Regions from separate parts of the Streptomyces sp. NPDC000410 genome, predicted to be linked through region 3. Evidence: riboswitches for the same ligand, from Rfam matches in the RefSeq annotation. Region 3 holds a riboswitch; each other region holds the start of a gene.
The links. Region 3 has a riboswitch for cobalamin ahead of metE (5-methyltetrahydropteroyltriglutamate--homocysteine S-methyltransferase). Riboswitches for the same ligand answer to the same signal wherever they lie in the genome.

Region 1 (4,960 bases), on a different contig from region 3:
GGGTCGCCGGGCGGGAGCGCAGGTAGTACGTCGTCTTCAGGCCCTGCTTCCACGCGTACGCGTACATCGAGGAGAGTTTGCCGATCGTCGGCGTCTCCATGAACAGGTTCAGCGACTGCGACTGGTCGAGGAACGGCGTACGGGCCGCGGCCATGTCGATCAGTCCGCGCTGCGGGATCTCCCAGGCCGTGCGGTACAGCTCCCGCACCTCGGCCGGAACCCAGTTCAGCCCCTGCACCGAGCCGCTGGAGTCGCGCAGCGCCTCACGGGTCTGCGCGTCCCACACGCCGAGCTTCTTCAGGTCGTCCACCAGGTAGGAGTTGACCTGGAGGAACTCGCCCGACAGCGTCTCGCGCTTGAAGAGGTTGGAGACCTGCGGCTCGATGCACTCGTACACGCCCGCGATCGACGCGATGGTCGCGGTCGGCGCGATGGCGAGGAGGAGGGAGTTGCGCATCCCGGTCTCCGCGACGCGGGCGCGCAGCGCCGCCCAGCGCTCCGGCCAGTTCAGCTCCACGTCGTAGTGGTCGGGGTGCAGTACGCCGCGTGCGGTGCGGGTCTCGTCCCAGGCGGGCAGCGGGCCGCTGCGCTCGGCGAGGTCGCAGGACGCCTCGTACGCCGCCAGCATGATCCGCTCGGCGATACGCGTCGACAGGGCCTTCGCCCCGGCCGAGTCGAAGGGCAGCCGCAGCTTGAAGAAGACGTCCTGGAGGCCCATCGCGCCCAGGCCCACCGGGCGCCACTTGGCGTTGGAGCGGCCGGCCTGCTCGGTCGGGTAGAAGTTGATGTCGACGACGCGGTCGAGGAAGGTCACGGCCGTGCGGACGGTCTCGTCGAGCCGCTCCCAGTCGATGTCGCCCGCCGGGGTGACGAAGGCGCCGAGGTTGACCGAGCCGAGGTTGCAGACGGCCGTCTCGCCGTCGTTCGTCACCTCGATGATCTCGGTGCACAGGTTGGAGGAGTGGACGACCGTGCCGGGTTCGGCGGTCTGGTTCGCGGTCCGGTTGGAGGCGTCCTTGAACGTCATCCAGCCGTTGCCGGTCTGGGCCAGGGTCCGCATCATCCGGCCGTACAGGTCCCGTGCGGGAACGGTCTTGCGGGCGAGCCCGTCCGCCTCCGCCCTGCGGTACGCGGCGTCGAAGTCGTCGCCCCACAGGTCGACCAGCTCGGGCACGTCGGCCGGGGAGAACAGCGACCAGTCGCCGTCCGCGTTCACCCGGCGCATGAACTCGTCGGGGATCCAGTGCGCCAGGTTGAGGTTGTGCGTACGCCGCGCCTCCTCGCCCGTGTTGTCGCGCAGCTCCAGGAACTCCTCGATGTCCGCGTGCCAGGTCTCCAGGTAGACGCAGGCCGCGCCCTTGCGCCGGCCGCCCTGGTTCACGGCGGCGACGGAGGAGTCGAGGGTCCGCAGGAACGGCACGATGCCGTTGGAGTGGCCGTTGGTGCCACGGATCAGCGAACCGCGGGAGCGGATGCGGGAGTACGAGAGCCCGATGCCGCCCGCGTGCTTCGACAGCCGCGCCACCTGGTGGTAGCGGTCGTAGATCGAGTCCAGCTCGTCCAGCGGGGAGTCGAGCAGATAGCAGGACGACATCTGCGGGTGCCGTGTCCCGGAGTTGAACAGGGTGGGGGAGGACGGCAGGTAGTCCAGCCGGCTCATCAGCCCGTAGAGGGAGGCGACCTCGTCCAGCGCGCGGATCGAATCGTCCTCGGCGAGCCCGGCCGCGACCCGCAGCATGAAGTGCTGCGGGGTCTCGATGACCTTGCGGGTGATCGGGTGGCGCAGCAGGTAGCGGCTGTAGAGGGTGCGCAGGCCGAAGTAGCCGAAGCGGTCGTCGGCCACGGGGTCGATGAGCGAGTCGAGCCGGGCCGAGTGGGTCCGTACGAACGCGGCTGTGCGGTCCGCGATCAGGCCCTCGCGGTGGCCGACGGCGACGGAGTCGGAGAAGGCGGCCGCCCCCTGTGAGGCCGCCTCCTCCGCGATCGTGAGGGTGAGCAGCCGGGCCGCGAGCCGCGAGTACGCCGGGTCCTCGGAGATCAGCCCCGCGGCCGCCTCGGTCGCCAACTCGCGCAGCTCGGCCTCGTCCGAGCCGGCGTGCCGGCCCCGGAGCGCCGCGGCGGCGACCCGGCCGGGGTCGGTGTCCGCGAGATCGGCGGTGAGGTCGGTCAGGGTGCGCAGCAGTGCGGTACCTGGCCCATCGGCGATCTGCGCGGATGCTGAAGCAGGATCGGGCGGCGCGATGGTCACGGGGTGCTCTCCCTCGCTCGGCTCGGGGCCGCTGCGGCGGGGCAGGGCTCACGGAGGCACGACGAAGGGGTCGGTGCACCGCGTCCCTGGCCCATTCCGCGAGGCCCGGACGGATCGGCACCCGGGCCGGACGGACCGGGTGCGCCGTCGGCAGGTCCTCGGACTCCACGGCGCGCTTCGCTACGAACGCGCGCCGGTACACCGTTGCGGGACAGTTCCGGACTCACACCGGATTCCCCTGCGGCGACAGCGAGCATGAGCATACATGTGGTGGCCGCCTGATGATGAACCCCCACATGTTGTGTGTCGCGGGGGTTCGGGGGCTCCGCGCATGTTGTGGGCCGCGGAGGCTCTGCGGGCTCCGCGCCGTTGCCGGAACGCCGACCGGCGCAGGCTCGTCGAGCCTGCGCCGGTCGGTGGATGTGCCCGGACTCAGTGGGTGGCGGCCCCCACCTTCGGGAGCTCCTTCTCCACGCCCGCGTCACCCGCGTCCGCCGTGTAGTCCTCGGGGGACGTCTCGTCGACGCCGTCGGGCGCCTTCACGGCCCGCAGGACGAGGGTCAGGACGACCGTCACGACGAGGTTGAGCACGAACGCGGTGAGGCCGATGTAGCCGATCTCCCCGATCCCGGGGATCTCCGCCGACGAACCGCCGAAGTGCTTCTGCGTCGGGCTCGCGACCCCGTACGCCGCCGCCGTACCGTAGATCATGCCGACCGCCCAGCCGGCGATCAGCGCCCACCGGTGGAACCACCGCGTGAACAGGCCGACCACCAGCGCCGGGAAGGTCTGCAGGATCCAGATGCCGCCCAGCAGCTGGAAGTTGATGGCGACCGTCTTGTCCATGGTCAGGACGAAGGCCAGCGCACCCACCTTCACCAGCAGCGACACCAGCTTCGACACCTTGGTCTCCTGCTCCGGCGTGGCGTCCGGCTTCAGGAAGTCCTTGTAGATGTTGCGCGTGAAGAGGTTGGCCGCGGCGATCGACATGATCGCCGCAGGCACCAGCGCGCCGATGCCGATGGCCGCGAAGGCCACGCCCGCGAACCAGTCCGGGAACATGTTCTCGAACAGCTGAGGAATCGCGAGCTGCCCGTTCTGCACCTTGACCCCGGCCGCTATCGCCATGAACCCGAGCAGCGCCAGCAGCCCCAGCATCAGCGAGTACAGCGGCAGGATCGTCGTGTTGCGCCGGATCACCTCACGGCTGCGCGAGGACAGCGTCGCGGTGATCGAGTGCGGGTACATGAACAGCGCCAGAGCGGATCCGAGCGCCAGCGTCGCGTAACCCCACTGGCCCATCTCGCCGGGCACCAGCGCACCCCGCGGCTTGTCCGTCGCCGGGTTGATCTGCGCGTACGCCTCGCCCGCCTTCGAGAAGATCTCGTCGAAGCCGCCGAGCTTGATCGGGATGTAGATGATCGCGACGGCGATCACGATGTAGATCAGCGTGTCCTTGACGAACGCGATCAGCGCCGGGGCCCGCAGACCGGACGAGTACGTGTACGCCGCCAGCACGCCGAACGCGATCAGCAGCGGCAGGTCCTTGATGAACCAGTGCGTGTTCTCGCCGCCGCCGACGCCCATCACGTCCAGCACCGCCTGGATGCCGACCAGCTGGAGCGCGATGTACGGCATCGTCGCGAGGAGGCCGGTGAGCGCGACCGCCAGCGACAGGCCCTTGGAGCCGAAGCGGCCGCGGACGAAGTCGGAGGTCGTCACGTAGCCGTGCTTGTGCGAGACCGACCAGAGCCGCGGCAGGAAGGTGAAGATCAGCGGGTAGACGAGGATCGTGTACGGCACGGCGAAGAAGCCGGCCGCGCCGGCCGCGTAGATGGCGGCGGGTACGGCGACGAAGGTGTACGCCGTGTAGAGGTCACCGCCGAGCAGGAACCAGGTCACCCAGGTGCCGAACGAACGGCCGCCGAGGCCCCATTCGTCCAGGCTGTTCTCGTTCTCGGCCCTGCGCCAGCGCGAGGCCAGGAAGCCCATGACCGTGACGGCCAGGAAGAAGAAGATGAAGACGGCGAGTGCGACGCCGTTCACGCCGTCCTTCACTTCGACGCCCCTTCCGTGCGGGCGGGCTGGGTCCGGCGGGCGTTCTGGTCACGCTGCCAGAGCTTGTACGCGACCATCGTCAGCGCGGTCGAGATGACCACCCAGGCCATCTGGTACCAGTAGAAGAACGGGATCCCGGCGACGACCGGTTCGACCTTCGCGTACGAGCTGACCCAGAGCATCGCGACGAACGGGGCAGCCAGGCAGAGGGCGATGATCACTCTGACCGGCGTGACAACTGGTCTTCTCTCTTCGGGCACTTCGGACATTCGGCGGCTCCGTCCCCTGATTGATCAGCTGCGCATGCGTAATGCGCAGGAAATCTAGGGGACGGTTCACCTGTATGGAACCCCTGTCCGGATAACGGACTGGGCACGCCTGCTCAGCCCGCGTCCTTCCGGCCGTCAGCCCGCGTCCGGCCGCTTCAACCTCGCGACGAACTTGTACCTGTCGCCCCGGTACACCGACCGCACCCACTCCACCGGTTCGCCGTTCCTGTCCAGCGAGTGGCGGGACAGCATCAGCATCGGCAGGCCCACGTCCGTACCGAGCAGCCCTGCCTCGCGCGGGGTGGCCAGCGAGGTCTCGATGGTCTCCTCGGCCTCCGCCAGGTGGACGTCGTACACCTCCGCCAACGCCGTGTACAGCGAGGTG
Region 2 (4,960 bases), on a different contig from region 3:
GCGGCCGCGCGGCGCGGCCCCCGCTCGGAGCGCGCTTCCGACGCGCCGCTAGGTGACCACAAGGGCACTCATCGCGATACTGGCCCTGGCCGACGGCGCAGCAGCATGTCCTGATGGACCGTCACAGGAGTCAGCACCCCAGGACCCGCGGCAGGCGCCACTCCCAGCTGGAGGTACCCGTTGAAAATGCTGATCAACGTCCCCGAGACCGTCGTCCCCGACGCCTTGCGCGGCATGGCCGCCGCCCATCCCGAGCTGACGGTGGATGTCGACAACCGCGTCGTGATCCGGGGTGACGCCCCGGTCGCCGGGAAGGTGGCGCTGGTCTCCGGGGGCGGGTCCGGGCACGAGCCGCTGCACGGCGGGTTCGTCGGGCCGGGGATGCTGTCCGCCGCGTGTCCCGGAGAGGTGTTCACCTCGCCCGTGCCCGACCAGATGGTGCGGGCCGCCGCGGCGGTGGACAGCGGGGCCGGGGTGCTGTTCGTCGTCAAGAACTACACCGGCGACGTGCTGAACTTCGACATGGCCGCCGAGCTCGCCGAGGACGAGGGCGTCCAGGTGGCCAGGGTGCTGGTGAACGACGACGTGGCGGTGACCGACAGCCTCTACACGGCGGGGCGGCGCGGCACGGGCGCGACCCTGTTCGTGGAGAAGATCGCGGGGGCGGCCGCCGAGGAGGGTCGGCCACTGGAGCGGGTCGAGGCGATCGCGCGGCGGGTCAATGAGCGCTCGCGCAGCTTCGGGGTGGCGCTGAGTGCCGTGACGACCCCGGCGAAGGGCACGCCGACGTTCGATCTCCCGCCGGGTGAGCTGGAGTTGGGCATCGGTATCCACGGCGAACCGGGCCGCGAGCGTCGGCGGATGATGACCTCGGGCGAGATCGCGGACTTCGCGGTGAACGCGGTCCTGGAGGACCTGAAGCCGTCGAGTCCGGTGCTGGTGCTGGTAAACGGCATGGGTGCGACGCCGCTGCTGGAGCTGTACGGGTTCAACGCGGAGGTGCACCGGGTGCTCGCCCAGCGCGGTGTGCCGGTGGCCCGCACCCTGGTCGGGAACTATGTGACGTCCCTGGACATGGCGGGCTGCTCGGTGACCCTCTGCGCGATGGACGAGGAGCTGCTGCGGCTGTGGGACGCGCCGGTGCGGACTCCCGCGCTGCGCTGGGGGTGCTGATCCGGGGAGACGCGGAGGACAGGGAAGGCATGGAGGACATGGGAGCCGTGGGATCCACGGGACATACCGAAGGGGAGCGTGTGCTGGACGCCGGGTTCTTCCGCCGTTGGATGACCGTCGCCGCGGCCGCCGTCGACCGCGAGGCCGACCGGCTCACCGAGCTGGACTCGGCGATCGGGGACGCCGATCACGGCACCAATATGCGGCGCGGGTTCGCCGCCGTGACCGCCGTACTGGAGAAGGAGGCCACCGACACCCCGGGGGCCGTACTGACGCTGTCCGGGCGGCAGTTGATCTCGACGGTCGGGGGCGCGTCCGGGCCGCTGTACGGGACGCTGCTGCGGCGTACGGGCAAGGCGCTGGGCGACGCCGCCGAGGTGACGCCGCAGCAGCTCGCCGAGGCACTGCGCACGGGGGTCGCCGCGGTGGCGCAGCTCGGCGGGGCGAAGGCCGGTGACAAGACGATGCTGGACGCGCTGGAGCCGGCGGCCCGGGCGCTGGACGAGTCGTTCGCGGCGGCGCGGGAGGCCGCGGAGCAGGGCGCGCTCGCGACCGTGCCGATGCTGGCCCGCAAGGGCAGGGCGAGCTATCTGGGCGAGCGCAGCGTCGGGCACCAGGACCCGGGGGCGACGTCGTCGGCGCTGCTGATCGCCGCGCTGGAGGAGGTGGCCCGATGAACCCGACGCGCCCGGTCGGCATCGTGCTCGTCTCGCACAGCGCGGCGGTGGCGACCGCCGTCGCCGAGCTGGCGGCCGGCCTCGCCGGTGGCGGGGGGACCGCCCCGGTGGCGGCCGCCGGCGGTACGCCCGACGGCGGGCTCGGCACCAGCTCGGAGCTGATCACCAGGGCGGCGCGGGAGGTGGACGGCGGTGCGGGGGTGGCCGTGCTGGTCGACCTCGGCAGTGCCGTGCTCACGGTGAAGGCGCTCCTCGCCGAGGGCGACGAGCTGCCGGACGGCACCCGGCTGCTGGACGCGCCGTTCGTGGAGGGCGCGGTCGCGGCGTTGGTGACGGCGTCGGCGGGCGGGGACCTCGACGCGGTGGAGGCGGCCGCCTCGGAGGCGTACGGCTACCGGAAGGTGTGACGTCACGTCTCCGTACGCATCCGTGCGCGGCTTGTGATGCACCTGGTCAAACCACTAGTGTCACACCGCCTTGGTGTTCGGGAAACCGGTGCGGTACCGGTGCGGCCCTCGCCACTGTGATCGGGAAGTCCGGCTCCATCCACCAGGAAGCCACTGGACCACCGCGGGAGACCGCGGCGTCCGGGAAGGCGGAGTCGGGCGGCAAGTCGTCTGGGGGAAGCCCCCAGGCCCCCTCCCGTAAGCCAGGAGACCGGCCAAGGTGCGTTGTCCATCCACGAGGTGTTGGAGAGGGTCTCCCAACTATGCATATAGCCGAGGGGTATCTGCCCCCGTTGCACGCGGCTGCCTGGGGCGCCGCGTCCGCGCCCTTCGTCATTCACGGCGTACGCGCACTCACCCGCGAGGTCAAGGCCCACCCCGAGTCGACGCTGCTGCTCGGCGCGTCGGGTGCCTTCACCTTCGTCCTGTCCGCGCTCAAGATTCCGTCGGTGACGGGCAGCTGCTCCCATCCCACCGGGACGGGGCTGGGCGCGATCCTGTTCAGACCCCCCATCATGGCGGTGCTGGGCACGATCACGCTGTTGTTCCAGGCGCTGCTGCTGGCGCACGGCGGGCTGACGACGCTCGGGGCCAATGTGTTCTCGATGGCGATCGTCGGGCCGTGGGCCGGGTACGCGGTGTACAGGCTGCTGCGGGGCTCCGGTCTGTCGCTGATGCTGAGCGTGTTCTTCGGCGCGTTCGTCGCGGACCTGTCCACGTACTGCGTCACCAGCGTCCAGCTGGCGCTGGCCTTCCCCGACCCGAGCAGCGGTTTCATCGGCGCGCTCGGCAAGTTCGGCGGCATCTTCGCCCTCACCCAGATCCCGCTGGCGGTCAGCGAGGGGCTGCTCACCGTGCTGGTGATGCGTCTGCTGGTCCAGTCGAGCAAGGGTGAGCTGACCCGGCTGGGCGTGCTGCTCCAGGGCGGCAGGGGCAGCGAGGGCGAGAAGAAGTCGGAGGCCACGGTCTGATGAGCCGTAACGCGAAGATCAATACGCTGCTGCTGGTGCTCGTGGCCGCGCTGGCCGTGTTCCCGCTGGTGCTGGGGCTCGGTGACCACAAGGAAGAGCCGTTCGCGGGTGCCGACGCCGAGGCGGAGACGGCGATCACCGAGATCGCTCCGGATTACGAGCCCTGGTTCGCGCCGCTGTACGAGCCCCCGTCCGGGGAGATCGAGTCGGCGCTGTTCGCCCTGCAGGCGGCCATCGGCGCCGGGGTCCTGGCGTACTACTTCGGTCTGCGCAAGGGCCGCAGGCAGGGCGAGGCCCGTGCCGCCCAGGCCGCCGGCGCCCAGGAGGCGGACGCCGGATCCGCCTCGGACCGTACGACGGCCTAGCCGCCGTGCTGCCGATCGACGCGGCGGCGCACAGCAGTCGCTGGCGCCGCCGCCATCCATGTGAGAAGGCGGTTCTGGGGCTCGGACTCACGGTCTGCGCCATCTCGCTGCCGCCGTGGCCGGGCGCCGTGCTGGTCGCGGCGGCGACGCTCGCGGTGCTGCTCGGCCCGGCCGGGGTGGCTCCCCGTCAGCTGTGGCGGGCGTGGCGGATTCCGCTCGGGTTCTGTGTGACGGGGGCGGTGCCGCTGCTGTTCGCGGTGGGCGGTCCGGACGGCTTCGTCGCGCTCGCGCCCGACGGTCCGCTGCACGCGCTGCGGCTGCTGCTGCGGACGTCGGCGGCCTCACTCGGGGTGCTGCTGTTCGCGTTCACCACCCCGGTGTCCGACGTGCTGCCCCGGCTGGTGCGCGCGGGCGTGCCGGCGCCGGTGGTCGATGTCGCCCTCGTCATGTACCGGATCAGTTTTCTGCTGCTGGATTCGGTGAACCAGATCCGTCAGGCGCAGGCCGCGCGCCTCGGGCACACCACCCGGGCCGCGACCTGGCGTTCGCTGGCGGGTCTCGGGGCGACCGCGTTCGTGCGCGCCTTCGACCGGGCCCAGCGGCTCCAGACGGGGCTCGCGGGGCGCGGTTACGACGGGACGCTGCGGGTGCTGGTGCCCCAGGCATCGGTTTCCCGGCCGTTCCTCGCGGCGACCGCCGGGCTGCTGGCGGGCCTGGTCGCCCTCACTCTCGTACTCGAAAGGTCCGTGCTATGACCGACTCTCCGGGCGTCGTGGAACTCGTCGGAGCGGGATTCGCGTACGAGGACGGCCCCCCGGTCCTCGACGGCGTGGACTTCGCCGTGCCGCAGGGCCGCTCGCTCGCGCTGCTCGGCCGCAACGGCAGCGGCAAGACGACGCTGCTGCGGCTGCTGAGCGGGGGGCTGCGCTGCGGCAAGGGGCAGCTGCTGCTGGCCGGCGAGCCCGTGTCGTACGACCGCGCGGGGCTGACCCGGCTGCGGACGACCGTCCAGCTGGTGGTGCAGGACCCGGACGACCAGCTGTTCGCCGCCTCGGTCGGCCAGGACGTGTCGTTCGGGCCGATGAATCTGGGGCTGCCGGAGGAGGAGGTCCGTGCGCGGGTGGCCGAGGCCCTGGAGGCGCTGGACATCACGGCCCTCGCGGACCGGCCGACGCATCTGCTCTCCTACGGCCAGCGCAAGCGGTCCGCGATCGCGGGCGCGGTGGCGATGCGGCCGCGTGTGCTGATCCTGGACGAGCCGACGGCGGGGCTCGATCCGCACGGCCAGGAGCGGTTGCTGGCGGCGCTGGACCGGCTGCGGGACGGCG
Region 3 (4,960 bases):
CGACCTGCATGTGGGAGCGGGCGGCCTCCAGGCTGATGACGTCCGCGTCGAGGTCGTCGATGGCCTGCACGATGTCGCCGAACTCCGCGTAGCACATGTGGGTGTGGATCTGGGTGTCCGGGCGCACGCCGCTGGTGGCCAGGCGGAAGGACTCGGTGGCCCAGGCCAGGTAGTCCGCGCGGTCGGCGGCGCGCAGCGGCAGCGTCTCGCGCAGGGCCGGCTCGTCCACCTGGATCACCGAACTGCCCGCCGTCTCCAGGTCGTTCACCTCGTCGCGCAGGGCGAGGGCGACCTGGCGGGCGGTGTCGCCGAGCGGCTGGTCGTCGCGGACGAAGGACCAGGCGAGCATGGTGACGGGGCCGGTGAGCATGCCCTTGACCGGGCTGTCGGTCAGCGACTGGGCGTACGCCGCCCAGCGCACCGTCATCGGCTCGGGGCGGGAGATGTCTCCGGCCAGGACCGGCGGGCGGACGTAGCGCGTGCCGTACGACTGCACCCAGCCGTGCTGGGTGGCGAGATAGCCCGTCAGCTGTTCGGCGAAGTACTGCACCATGTCGTTGCGCTCCGGCTCGCCGTGCACCAGGACGTCGATGCCGGTCTTCTCCTGGAAGGCGATCACGTCCCGGATCTCGGCCTTGATCCGGTCCTCGTAGCCGGCGGTGTCGAGGCGGCCGGCGCGCAGGTCCGCGCGGGTGGTGCGCAGTTCGGTGGTCTGCGGGAAGGAGCCGATGGTGGTGGTGGGCAGCAGCGGGAGGCCGAGGCGGGTGCGCTGGGCGGCCGCGCGCGCGGAGTAGGGCTGGGAGCGGCGGCCGTCGGCGTCCGTCACGGCAGCCACCCGTTCCCGTACCGCCGGGTCGTGGGTGATCGCGGAGCCCGCCCGGGAGGCGAGGTCGGCGCGGTTGGCGGCGAGTTCGGCGGCGATGGTGTCGGTGCCCTGGGCCAGGCCCTTGGCGAGGGTGACGATCTCGGCGGTCTTCTGCCGGGCGAAGGCGAGCCAGCGCCGCACCTGCGGGTCGATGTCGCGCTCGGCGGCGGCGTCGAGGGGGACGTGCAGCAGGGAGCAGGAGGCGGAGACATCGACGCGGTCGGCGATGCCGAGCAGGGTGCCGAGGGTGGCCAGCGACTTCTCGAAGTCGTTGATCCAGATGTTGCGGCCGCCCACGACTCCGGCGACCAGGCGCTTGCCGGGCAGCCCGCCGACGGCGGCCAGGGCGTCGAGGTTGGCGGAGGCGGCATCGGTGAAGTCGAGCGCCAGGCCGTCGACCGGGGCCTTGGCGAGGACCGGCAGCGCGTCGCCGAGCCGGTCGAAGTACGAGGCGACCAGCAGCTTGGGCCGGTGGGTGAGGGCGCCGAGGTCGCGGTAGGCGCGCCCGGCGGCGTTCAGCTCGGCGGGCGTGCGGTCCTGGACGAGCGCGGGCTCGTCCAGCTGCACCCACTCGGCCCCGGCGTCCCGCAGAGCGGCGAGCACTTCCGCGTACACCGGCAGCAGCCGGTCCAGCAGGGTCAGCGGCTCGAATCCGGCAGCGACACCCGGAGCGGGCTTGGCCAGCAGCAGATAGGTGACCGGGCCGACGAGTACCGGACGGGGCGAGAGCCCGAGAGCCAGCGCTTCGCCCAGCTCTCCGACCTGCTTGGCGCAGTCCGCCGTGAACACGGTGTCAGGACCCAGCTCGGGGACCAGGTAGTGGTAGTTGGTGTCGAACCACTTCGTCATCTCCAGCGGCGCCACGTCCTCGGTGCCGCGGGCCATGGCGAAGTACCCGTCCAGCGCGTCCGCCGCGAAGGCGGCGCGGTGGCGGGCGGGGACGGCGCCGACCATCACGCTGGTGTCGAGGACGTGGTCGTAGTACGAGAAGTCACCGGTCGGGACCTCGTGGACACCGGCGTCGGCCAACTGCTGCCAGTTCGAACGGCGCAGGTCCCGGGCCGTCCGCTCCAGGGCATCGGCGGTGACGCGACCCTTCCAGTAGCCCTCGACGGCCTTCTTCAATTCACGGTTCTGTCCCTGGCGGGGGTAGCCGTACACGGTGGCCCGTGATGCCGCGGATGCGGGCTTCGCTGTCACGGAACTCTCCTTCGCGAGTTACTCCTGTGGGCACCCGGGGACGGGTGAGGGCGCGAAGGGGCCGCAGACCGGACGGAACGCCGCCGTGCGTCGATGACACACGTGTCCGTCAGATATGTAGGCCGACCCGCCCTCGAGGTCACCGGGATCACCGGGTGCGCATGGGCGCACACGGGCAACGGGCAGGTCTTCGGACTCGCGGGCTCGTCCGGCCGGATTCCCGGCGGACACCTACTGGCTGTCGCTTCCCGGGCCCGTACAAGGACCCAGTGCTCATGACGGCGGTCGTTCCCGCTCACCGCTGCGGGGCAGTCCCGGATTCCCACCGGGTTCCCTCTTACGACGCGCGTACCTGGCGGGCACGGCGAACCAGCTGCACCGGCCAGCCTAGAGCCCCTGAGGGGACGCGGACACCACTGTTCATCATCCGGACGGTGATGCGAGACACGCGGGCGGCGCGACCGCGGAAACGCGGGAGGGCGTGGAACAGTCTCTCCCACTGTTCCACGCCCTCCCGCAGCAGCGGGTCCCTCAACCCCTCTGCGTCACCGGAGCCCCTCAGCTCCGGTCGTCCTTGGCCCCGTTCACGACCGCACGTCCGAGCGGTGGACGAGGTGGCGGGCGTAGGCGTCGGTGGTGAAGAACTCGGGCAGCGTCCTGGCGAGGGCGGTACGTTCGAAGATGTCGCGCACCTCGTCCACCCTGGCCCACGGATACTGCGCACCGAGCGCGGCGGTTTCCTCGTCGAGCATCGCGAGCACGGTCTCCCGGTCGACGGCGCCGTGGCGTATCCACTGCCAGACCTGGCAGCGGGCCATCTCGGCCGCCGCGGCGTCCTCCATCTGACCGCCCAGCGGGACGGCGCCCTGGCCGCGCAGCCAGGCGTCGAAGTAGCGCAGGGCGAGGGCGATGCCGGCGCGTACGCCGTCGAGGGTGGGCGGGCCCGCCGTGCGGCGGACGGCGAGCAGGTCCTCGGCGGTGACGTGGACGTCCTCGCGGGTGCGGTCGAGCTGGTGGGGCCGGCCGCCGAGGACGCCATCGAAGATCTCGCGGCACAGCGGGACGAGGGCCGCATCGGCGACCCAGGTGCCGTCGAAGCCGTCCTCCGCCTCGCGTTCCTTGTCGAGCCGGACCCGGATGAGTGCCGCTTCGTGTGCCGCCGCGTGCGGGCCGGGCAGGTGGGCGGCCATGCCGCCGATGGCGTGCGCGCCGCGCTTGTGGCAGGTGCGTACGAGCAGTTCGGTGTAGGCCCGCAGGAACGGGGCGGTCATGGTGACCCGGTCCCGGTCGGGAAGGGTGAAGTCCGGCCGGTGGGCGAAGTTCTTGATCAGACTGAACAGGTAGTCCCAGCGGCCGGCGTTGAGCCCGGCGCTGTGTTCGCGCAGCTCGTAGAGGATCTCCTCCATCTCCAGAGCCGCGGTGACGGTCTCGATGAGGGCGGTCGCCCGGATCGTGCCGCGCGGAATGCCGAGGAGGTCCTGGGCGAGGACGAACACGTCGTTCCACAGGCGGGCTTCCTGGTGGTGCTCCATCTTGGGGAGGTAGAAGTACGGGCCGCGGCCGGCGTCGATCTGCCGCCGGGCGCAGTGGAAGAAGTAGAGCCCGAAGTCGACGAGGGACGCGGACAGCGGGCGGCCGTCTATCACCAGGTGCTTCTCGGTGAGGTGCCAGCCGCGGGGGCGGACCATGAGGGTGGCGATTGTGTCGCCGGGCCGGTGCTTCTCGCCGTCGGGCGCGGTGACGTCGATGCGCCGCTCGACGGCGTCCAGCAGGGTCAGCTGGCCGCCCACGATGTTCTCCCAGGTGGGGGAGGTGGCGTCCTCGAAGTCGGCCATCCACACCTGGGCACCGGAGTTGAGGGCGCGAGCCGCCGTGTCGCGGTCCGGGGGGCCGGTGATCTCGACCCGGCGGTCGGTCAGCCCGGGGCCGGGCGGTGCGACGCGCCAGTCGGAGTCGTTGCGGATGTTGGTGGTGGCGCGGGAGAAGTCGAGCGGGAAGCCGGATGCGAGTCGGCCGGCGAGGCGGCGGCGTTCGGTGAACAACTCGAACCGGCGGCCCGCGAAGGCGGCGTCGAGGCGGGCGAGGAAGTCCAGCGCCTCGGGGGTGAGGATCTCGTCGAAGCGGTCGCCGGGTGCGCCGAGGACCTGGACACGAGCGGTCAGCTCGGTGGTGGACATGAGGGGCTCCTCAGCGTGAGCGGTGAGGGTGAGGGCCGGACGGACGGCTGTCCGGCCCTCACCTGGCTACGGATGCTCTTGACGTGCGGGGGCCGGGCCTCGCGAACGAGGCCGGGGGAGCGAGGCCGGGGAGCGAGCGGTCCCGGGTACGACGCGCGGGAGCCGTCGCGGGTGTTCCTAGTGGAACTGCTCTTCCTCGGTGGAGCCGCTCAGCGCCGTGGTCGAGGAGGCGGGATTGACGGCGGTGGAGACGAGGTCGAAGTAGCCGGTGCCGACCTCGCGCTGGTGCTTGACCGCGGTGAAGCCGTGCGCCTGCGCGGCGAACTCGCGTTCCTGGAGTTCGACGTAGGCGGTCATGCCGTGCTCGGCGTAGCCGCGGGCCAGGTCGAACATGCCGTGGTTGAGGGAGTGGAATCCGGCCAGCGTGATGAACTGGAAGCGGTACCCCATGGCGCCGAGCTCGCGCTGGAACTTGGCGATCCGGTCGTCGTCCAGGGCCGCCTTCCAGTTGAAGGAGGGCGAGCAGTTGTACGCCAGCATCTGATCCGGGTACCGGGCGTGGATCGCCTCGGCGAACTCCCGGGCCTGCGCCAGGTCCGGGGTGCCCGTCTCCACCCAGATGAGGTCGGCGTACGGGGCGTAGGCGAGGCCGCGGGCGATGACGGGGGCCATGCCGTTCTGCACCCGGTAGAAGCCCTCCGCCGTGCGCTCGCCCGTG
Region 4 (4,960 bases), on a different contig from region 3:
AGGAACACCGCTCCGGCGAGCGCGGCCGTCGGCAGCACGCGGCGGTGGTCCCCGCCGACGAACAGCCGCACGATGTGCGGGAGCATCAGGCCGACGAAGCCGATCGGCCCCGCAGCCGCCACCAGGACGCCGGTGACGAGCGACAGCAGGACGAACATCCGGGCCCGGAACCGGGCCACGTCCAGACCCATGCTGGTCGCCGACTCCTCGCCCGCCAGCAGCAGGTTCAGCGACCTCGCCTGGACCAGCAGCACACCGATGCCCAGCAGCAGGGCCGCACCCGGCAGCCACAGCGTGCCCCACTGGACGCCGCCGAGACCTCCCAGGGTCCAGGCCAGCACGGCCCGCGCCTCGTTGCCCCGGTCGGAGGTCAGCAGCAGCATGTCCATCACCGCCGTGAGCACCGCCGCCATCGCCACACCCGAGAGCACCAGCCGCACCGAGGTGATGCGTCCGCCGGTGCGGGCCGTCGCGTAGACGAGGAACAGCGTCAGCAGGGCGCCCGCGAAGGCGGCGACCGACAGCGACACCGGGCCGAACAGGGTGACGCCGAAGACGATCACCATGACGGCCCCCAGGGACGCGCCCGACGAGACGCCCAGCAGGTACGGCTCCGCCAGCGGATTGCGGACCAGCGCCTGCATGGCGGTGCCGATGACGGCGAGGCCCGCGCCCGTGACCGCCCCGAGGATGACGCGCGGGGCGCGCACGTCCAGCACGATCCTCTCCCGGGGGCGCGACCAGGTCGGCTCCGACCAGTCGGCACCCAGCGCGTGCGTCACGATGCCCCAGACGTCGCCGGGCGGCACGTGGACCGAGCCGATGGCCATGCCGGCGGTGGCGGAGGCCAGCAGCAGCCCGCCGAGGACCGCCACGGTGCCGGCGAAGGACCAGCGGCGCGGCCCGTCCGCACCCCGGCCGCCGCGCACGGCCGGGGCGGTGGCGACGGACTTCTTGGCGGGGCCGGACGTCTTGGCGGGGACGCTCACCGGAGCCGCTCGGGGTGCAGCCCGCGCGCCAGCTCCTCGACCGCGTACGGTGGCCGGACACCGACCAGGGTCGCGGTCAGCGGCAGTACGACGAACCGCTTGTTCCTGATGGCCGGCACGTCGGCGAGGGCGGCCTGCGACAGGAGGAACTTCTTCTTGTCCTCGACGCTTCCGGCACCGGCGTAGTCGTAGATGGCGATCACCTCCGGCTTCCGCTCGACGACCTGCTCCCAGGAGACGTCGCCGAAGACGTCGTCCAGATCGGCGAAGACGTTCCGGCCGCCGGAGAGCCGGATGATCTCCGTGCCGAGGCTCTTGCCGCCGGCGGTGAAAGCCGACTTGTCGCCACTGTCGTACACGAAGACCGGCACGACGGGAGCCCCCTTGAGGGCCTCCGTGGTCCTGGTCACGCGGCCCTGGAGGCCGGCCACCAGCTTGTCGGCGCGCTCCGGGACGCCGAAGACGTCGCCGATGGTCCGGATCTCGTCGTAGGTGTCCTGCATGGACACCTGCTTCTTCTTCCCGCAGTACTCACGGTTGAGATAGGTGTCGATGCCGGCGTCGGCGAACGCCTTGCGCGAACGGCCCTCGTTCTCTGCGAACGCGCTGCCGTAGCCGCCGTAGACGAAGTCCGGGTCCGCGTCGAGAACGGCCTCGAAGGAGGGCTCCTTCTCCGCCAGCTCGGGGATCGCCTCGTAGTCCTTCTTGAGCTCGGGCAGGACGGCCGAGTCGGGGAAGGCGGTACCGACCATGCGGTCCCCCAGCCCCAGGGACAGCATCAGTTCGGCCGGATGCTGATGGATGGTGACCACCCGGGAGGGCGGCTTGTCGTACGTGGTGCGCACGCCGCAGTTGTCCAGGGTGACCGGGAACCCCTGGCCTGCCGAGGCCGATGCCTTCGCGGTGCCGGCACGGTCGTCCGACGTGCCGCAGCCGGTCAGGACGACCGTCGACAGGGCGAGGGCCGTGGCCGCCGCGCGCAGGGCCCGGCGGCGCGGCCGGGCGGAAAGGGGGAAGAAAGGGAGACGGGGCATGCCGTCGTACACGTAAGGCCTCCTGCGGAGTCCGCGCTCCTCGGATCGGGCCCGCGACAGGCCAGTGTCCTGACTCCCGGATCGGCCTTCCCCTCCGCCCTTCCGCGGCGCGCGCGGTGGCGTGCGGGAAGGGGCGCACTCCCCGGTCACAGTGGCGGGACCGTGCCGGAATCGCACCGGCTTCCTGTCTCCCGTCGCGGTGATGACCGGGTGATCTTACGATCCGACATGTGAGGGGCGAAAGGGCGTACGGTGGCTTACCGCGCGCCCCCGCCCGCGTCACCCCCTGCGGACCGCCCGGACGATCAGCCGCTCGGCGTCCTGGTCGTACGGCCGGCCGTCGAAGCCGCCGAGGATCTCGACGTCCTCGAAACCGGCCGCCAGGGTCATCTCCCTCAGCTCCACGGCGCTGTACACGAACCACACGAGGGCGGCCCGCGACACCCGCTCCCCCCGCACGAGCACCCAGTCGCTGCGCAGCCGCGCCCAGTCGTCCAGCACCGTGTCGGTCTGCACCAGCAGATCGTCGCCCCGTTGGACCACCTTGGGCGGTACGACCTTCCGGGCCAGCAGCTCCTTCCCGGCGACGTCCAGCAGGAGGGTGCCCCCGGGGGCCAGACTGTTGTGGACGGTGCGCAGCACGCGGGCGTTGTCGGCGGGATCCTCGAAGTACCCGAAGGACGTGAACATGCTGAGCACGACGTCGAAGGCCGCGGGATTCGCGTACTCCCGCATGTCGGCCCGGACGTAGTCGGCCGTCACGCCCCGGTCGGCGGACAGCTTCCGGGCCCGGTCCAGCATGGCCGGGCTGCGGTCCACACCGGTCACCTCGTAGCCCCGGCGGGCGAGCGGAACGGTGAACACGCCCGGCCCGCACGCCAGATCCAGCACCCGCGCCCCGCGCGGGAAGGCGAACAGCGCGGAGGTGTCGAGGAGTTCCTCGGCCTGGGCGAAGCGCTGGTCGGAGAAGAGGAAGTCGTAGAACTCGGTCCAGAAGTCATCGTCCTGGAATCCGCCGGTGTGTGTCATCGGACGCCGTTGTTCCTTCCGTGTCGTCGGGGTCTGTGGGGTGAGGAGGAGCGACGGTCCTGCCGCGCAGGGTGAGGAGGAGCGGCGGCAGCAGGACGCACTGGGCCGCCGCCGCGACCCAGAACCAGCCGGTGTCGCCGGTGCGTTCACCGAGGCCGTACAGCTGCCCGCCCAGCAGGCCGCTCAGGCAGGCGCCCAGTCCCGCGGCGAGCCGCTGCTGTCCGAAGACCACGGCGTCCGAGCGCGGGCTGCGCCGCAGGGCCTCCAGGTCGTTCTTGAGGAACAGAACGATGTCGCCGAGGGTGATGAGCGCTCCGCCGGTGAGGAGGGCCGCCTTCGTACCGAAGGCCAGCACCGCCATGCCGACGGCCAGGCCCGCGAAGCCGGTCACGAGGGCGAGCGGGTAACTCATCCTGCGGATCGCGTCCGAGGCGAGCGGCTGGACGACGATGACCAGCACGAAGCACAGCAGGAGCACCAGGCTGTAGAACTCGCTGGAGGCCCGCTCCACGGCGAACACCGCCAGGTAGTGCTGGAAGTGGAAGTAGAGGTAGAACGCGAGGGTGTTCGCGGCGAAGGGAAGGACCGCCACACCGCCCAGGAGCCCTTCGCCGGAGGGTCCTTCGCCGACGGGGCCCGCACCGCTCCGTTCCACGGACGTCTCGGGGAGCCGTGTGTGGCCGGCCAGGACCAGGGCGAACAGGACCGCCACGGTGAGGAACAGCGGACCGGGCGACGACAGGACGAAGGGCCCGGCGACGAGCGGGCCCACGGCCATCCCGGCGTTGAGGGCCGCGTTGCCCAGCGAGAGGAACACCGGTCGGCGGTGCTCGTCGACGCCGTCCACGAGGTACGCCTTGTTGGCGGGCAGGTACAGCGCGGCACCGCAGCAGGTCAGGATCAGCGCCGCCACGGCCATCGGCGGCCAGCGCAGTGCCGCCAGGAAGCCCACGAACCCGGCCGTGCGGACGGCCAGCGCCCACACCATGGTGCGGCGCAGCCCGATGCGCTCGGCGAGCGCCCCGCCGACGACGCCGCCCGAGAACTGGACGAGCGAGGCGACGGCGAGGACGACCCCGACCGCGCCGAGCCCCATGCCGAGCCGTTCGTGCAGGAACACCGACATGAACGGCAGGATCATGAAGCTGCCGAGCGGGATCAGGAAGGAGCTGAGGAGGAGGAACCGCAGGGGACCGGTCAGCGTGGACAGCACCGCCCGTGCACCGGACCCGGACACCGGGGGATCACCCATCGGACATGTGGCGGGCCGCATGTCCCGGTTCCGGGAAGGGCTCTGTGAGGACGCGTACGGCGCCCGCGGCGGCGACCGCGCAGTGGGTGGCGAGTTCCGCCGTCTCGGCCTCCGCGTAGACGATGCCCGCGTAGCCGCGACTGTCGTCCAGGTGCTCGATCGGGTCGCCGGGCCGCTTGACCGGGTACCAGACGGGAGAGCCCGGCATGTCCGCCAGCCGGTCGAGCCCGGCGACGCCGGTGAACACCCCGGGCCGCGCGGGATAGCCGAGGACGAACGCCACGGCCGGCCCGCCGGGCAGCTCCATGTCCATGAGCGCGGGACGCAGCCCGAGCGCCGTCTCCACCATCGCCTCGTACACGTTCACCCCGAGCGCCCGGCACATGCCCTCGCCGACGAGCGCGCCTCCGATCCGCGGGTTGATCTCCACCAGTTCCGGACCGGCCGTGGTCCAGGCGAACTCCACGTGGGCGAAGCGGTCGGAGTACCCGACGGCCGCGAGCACCTGGCCGAGCCACCGCTCCAGAGCCTCGTGCCGCTGCCGTGGGAACGCGACGGGGAAGGCGGTGATCTCCTCCCGGAACCGCGGCTCGGGCGACATCAGCCGGCTGGATACCCCCAGCAGCCGTGTCCGCCCCGCCCACGACAGGGTCTCC

Region 1: it holds a riboswitch for cobalamin, as region 3 does, so the genes downstream of both, ABT342_RS28370 (ribonucleoside-diphosphate reductase subunit alpha) here and metE (5-methyltetrahydropteroyltriglutamate--homocysteine S-methyltransferase) in region 3, are expected to answer to the same signal.
Region 2: it holds a riboswitch for cobalamin, as region 3 does, so the genes downstream of both, ABT342_RS13580 (energy-coupling factor ABC transporter permease) here and metE (5-methyltetrahydropteroyltriglutamate--homocysteine S-methyltransferase) in region 3, are expected to answer to the same signal.
Region 4: it holds a riboswitch for cobalamin, as region 3 does, so the genes downstream of both, ABT342_RS20045 (ABC transporter substrate-binding protein) here and metE (5-methyltetrahydropteroyltriglutamate--homocysteine S-methyltransferase) in region 3, are expected to answer to the same signal.

What each region holds. Positions count from the first base shown of each region.
Region 1 is NZ_JBEPDM010000038.1:2,139-7,098, forward strand. It holds gene ABT342_RS28370 (ribonucleoside-diphosphate reductase subunit alpha) at 1-2,248, opposite strand, end outside; cobalamin riboswitch at 2,381-2,511, opposite strand; gene mctP (monocarboxylate uptake permease MctP) at 2,681-4,306, opposite strand; gene ABT342_RS28380 (DUF3311 domain-containing protein) at 4,303-4,575, opposite strand; gene ABT342_RS28385 (GntR family transcriptional regulator) at 4,711-4,960, opposite strand, start outside.
Region 2 is NZ_JBEPDM010000009.1:54,249-59,208, forward strand. It holds gene ABT342_RS13560 (TRAFAC clade GTPase domain-containing protein) at 1-56, shown strand, start outside; gene dhaK (dihydroxyacetone kinase subunit DhaK) at 181-1,173, shown strand; gene dhaL (dihydroxyacetone kinase subunit DhaL) at 1,254-1,850, shown strand; gene ABT342_RS13575 (PTS-dependent dihydroxyacetone kinase phosphotransferase subunit DhaM) at 1,847-2,257, shown strand; cobalamin riboswitch at 2,312-2,530, shown strand; gene ABT342_RS13580 (energy-coupling factor ABC transporter permease) at 2,560-3,267, shown strand; gene ABT342_RS13585 (energy-coupling factor ABC transporter substrate-binding protein) at 3,267-3,632, shown strand; gene cbiQ (cobalt ECF transporter T component CbiQ) at 3,638-4,387, shown strand; gene ABT342_RS13595 (energy-coupling factor ABC transporter ATP-binding protein) at 4,384-4,960, shown strand, end outside.
Region 3 is NZ_JBEPDM010000020.1:29,308-34,267, reverse strand. It holds gene metE (5-methyltetrahydropteroyltriglutamate--homocysteine S-methyltransferase) at 1-2,065, opposite strand, end outside; cobalamin riboswitch at 2,230-2,436, opposite strand; gene aceB (malate synthase A) at 2,650-4,242, opposite strand; gene aceA (isocitrate lyase) at 4,420-4,960, opposite strand, start outside.
Region 4 is NZ_JBEPDM010000018.1:128,216-133,175, reverse strand. It holds gene ABT342_RS20050 (FecCD family ABC transporter permease) at 1-929, opposite strand, end outside; gene ABT342_RS20045 (ABC transporter substrate-binding protein) at 986-2,035, opposite strand; cobalamin riboswitch at 2,066-2,247, opposite strand; gene ABT342_RS20040 (class I SAM-dependent methyltransferase) at 2,303-3,052, opposite strand; gene ABT342_RS20035 (MFS transporter) at 3,021-4,304, opposite strand; gene ABT342_RS20030 (ATP-grasp domain-containing protein) at 4,297-4,960, opposite strand, start outside.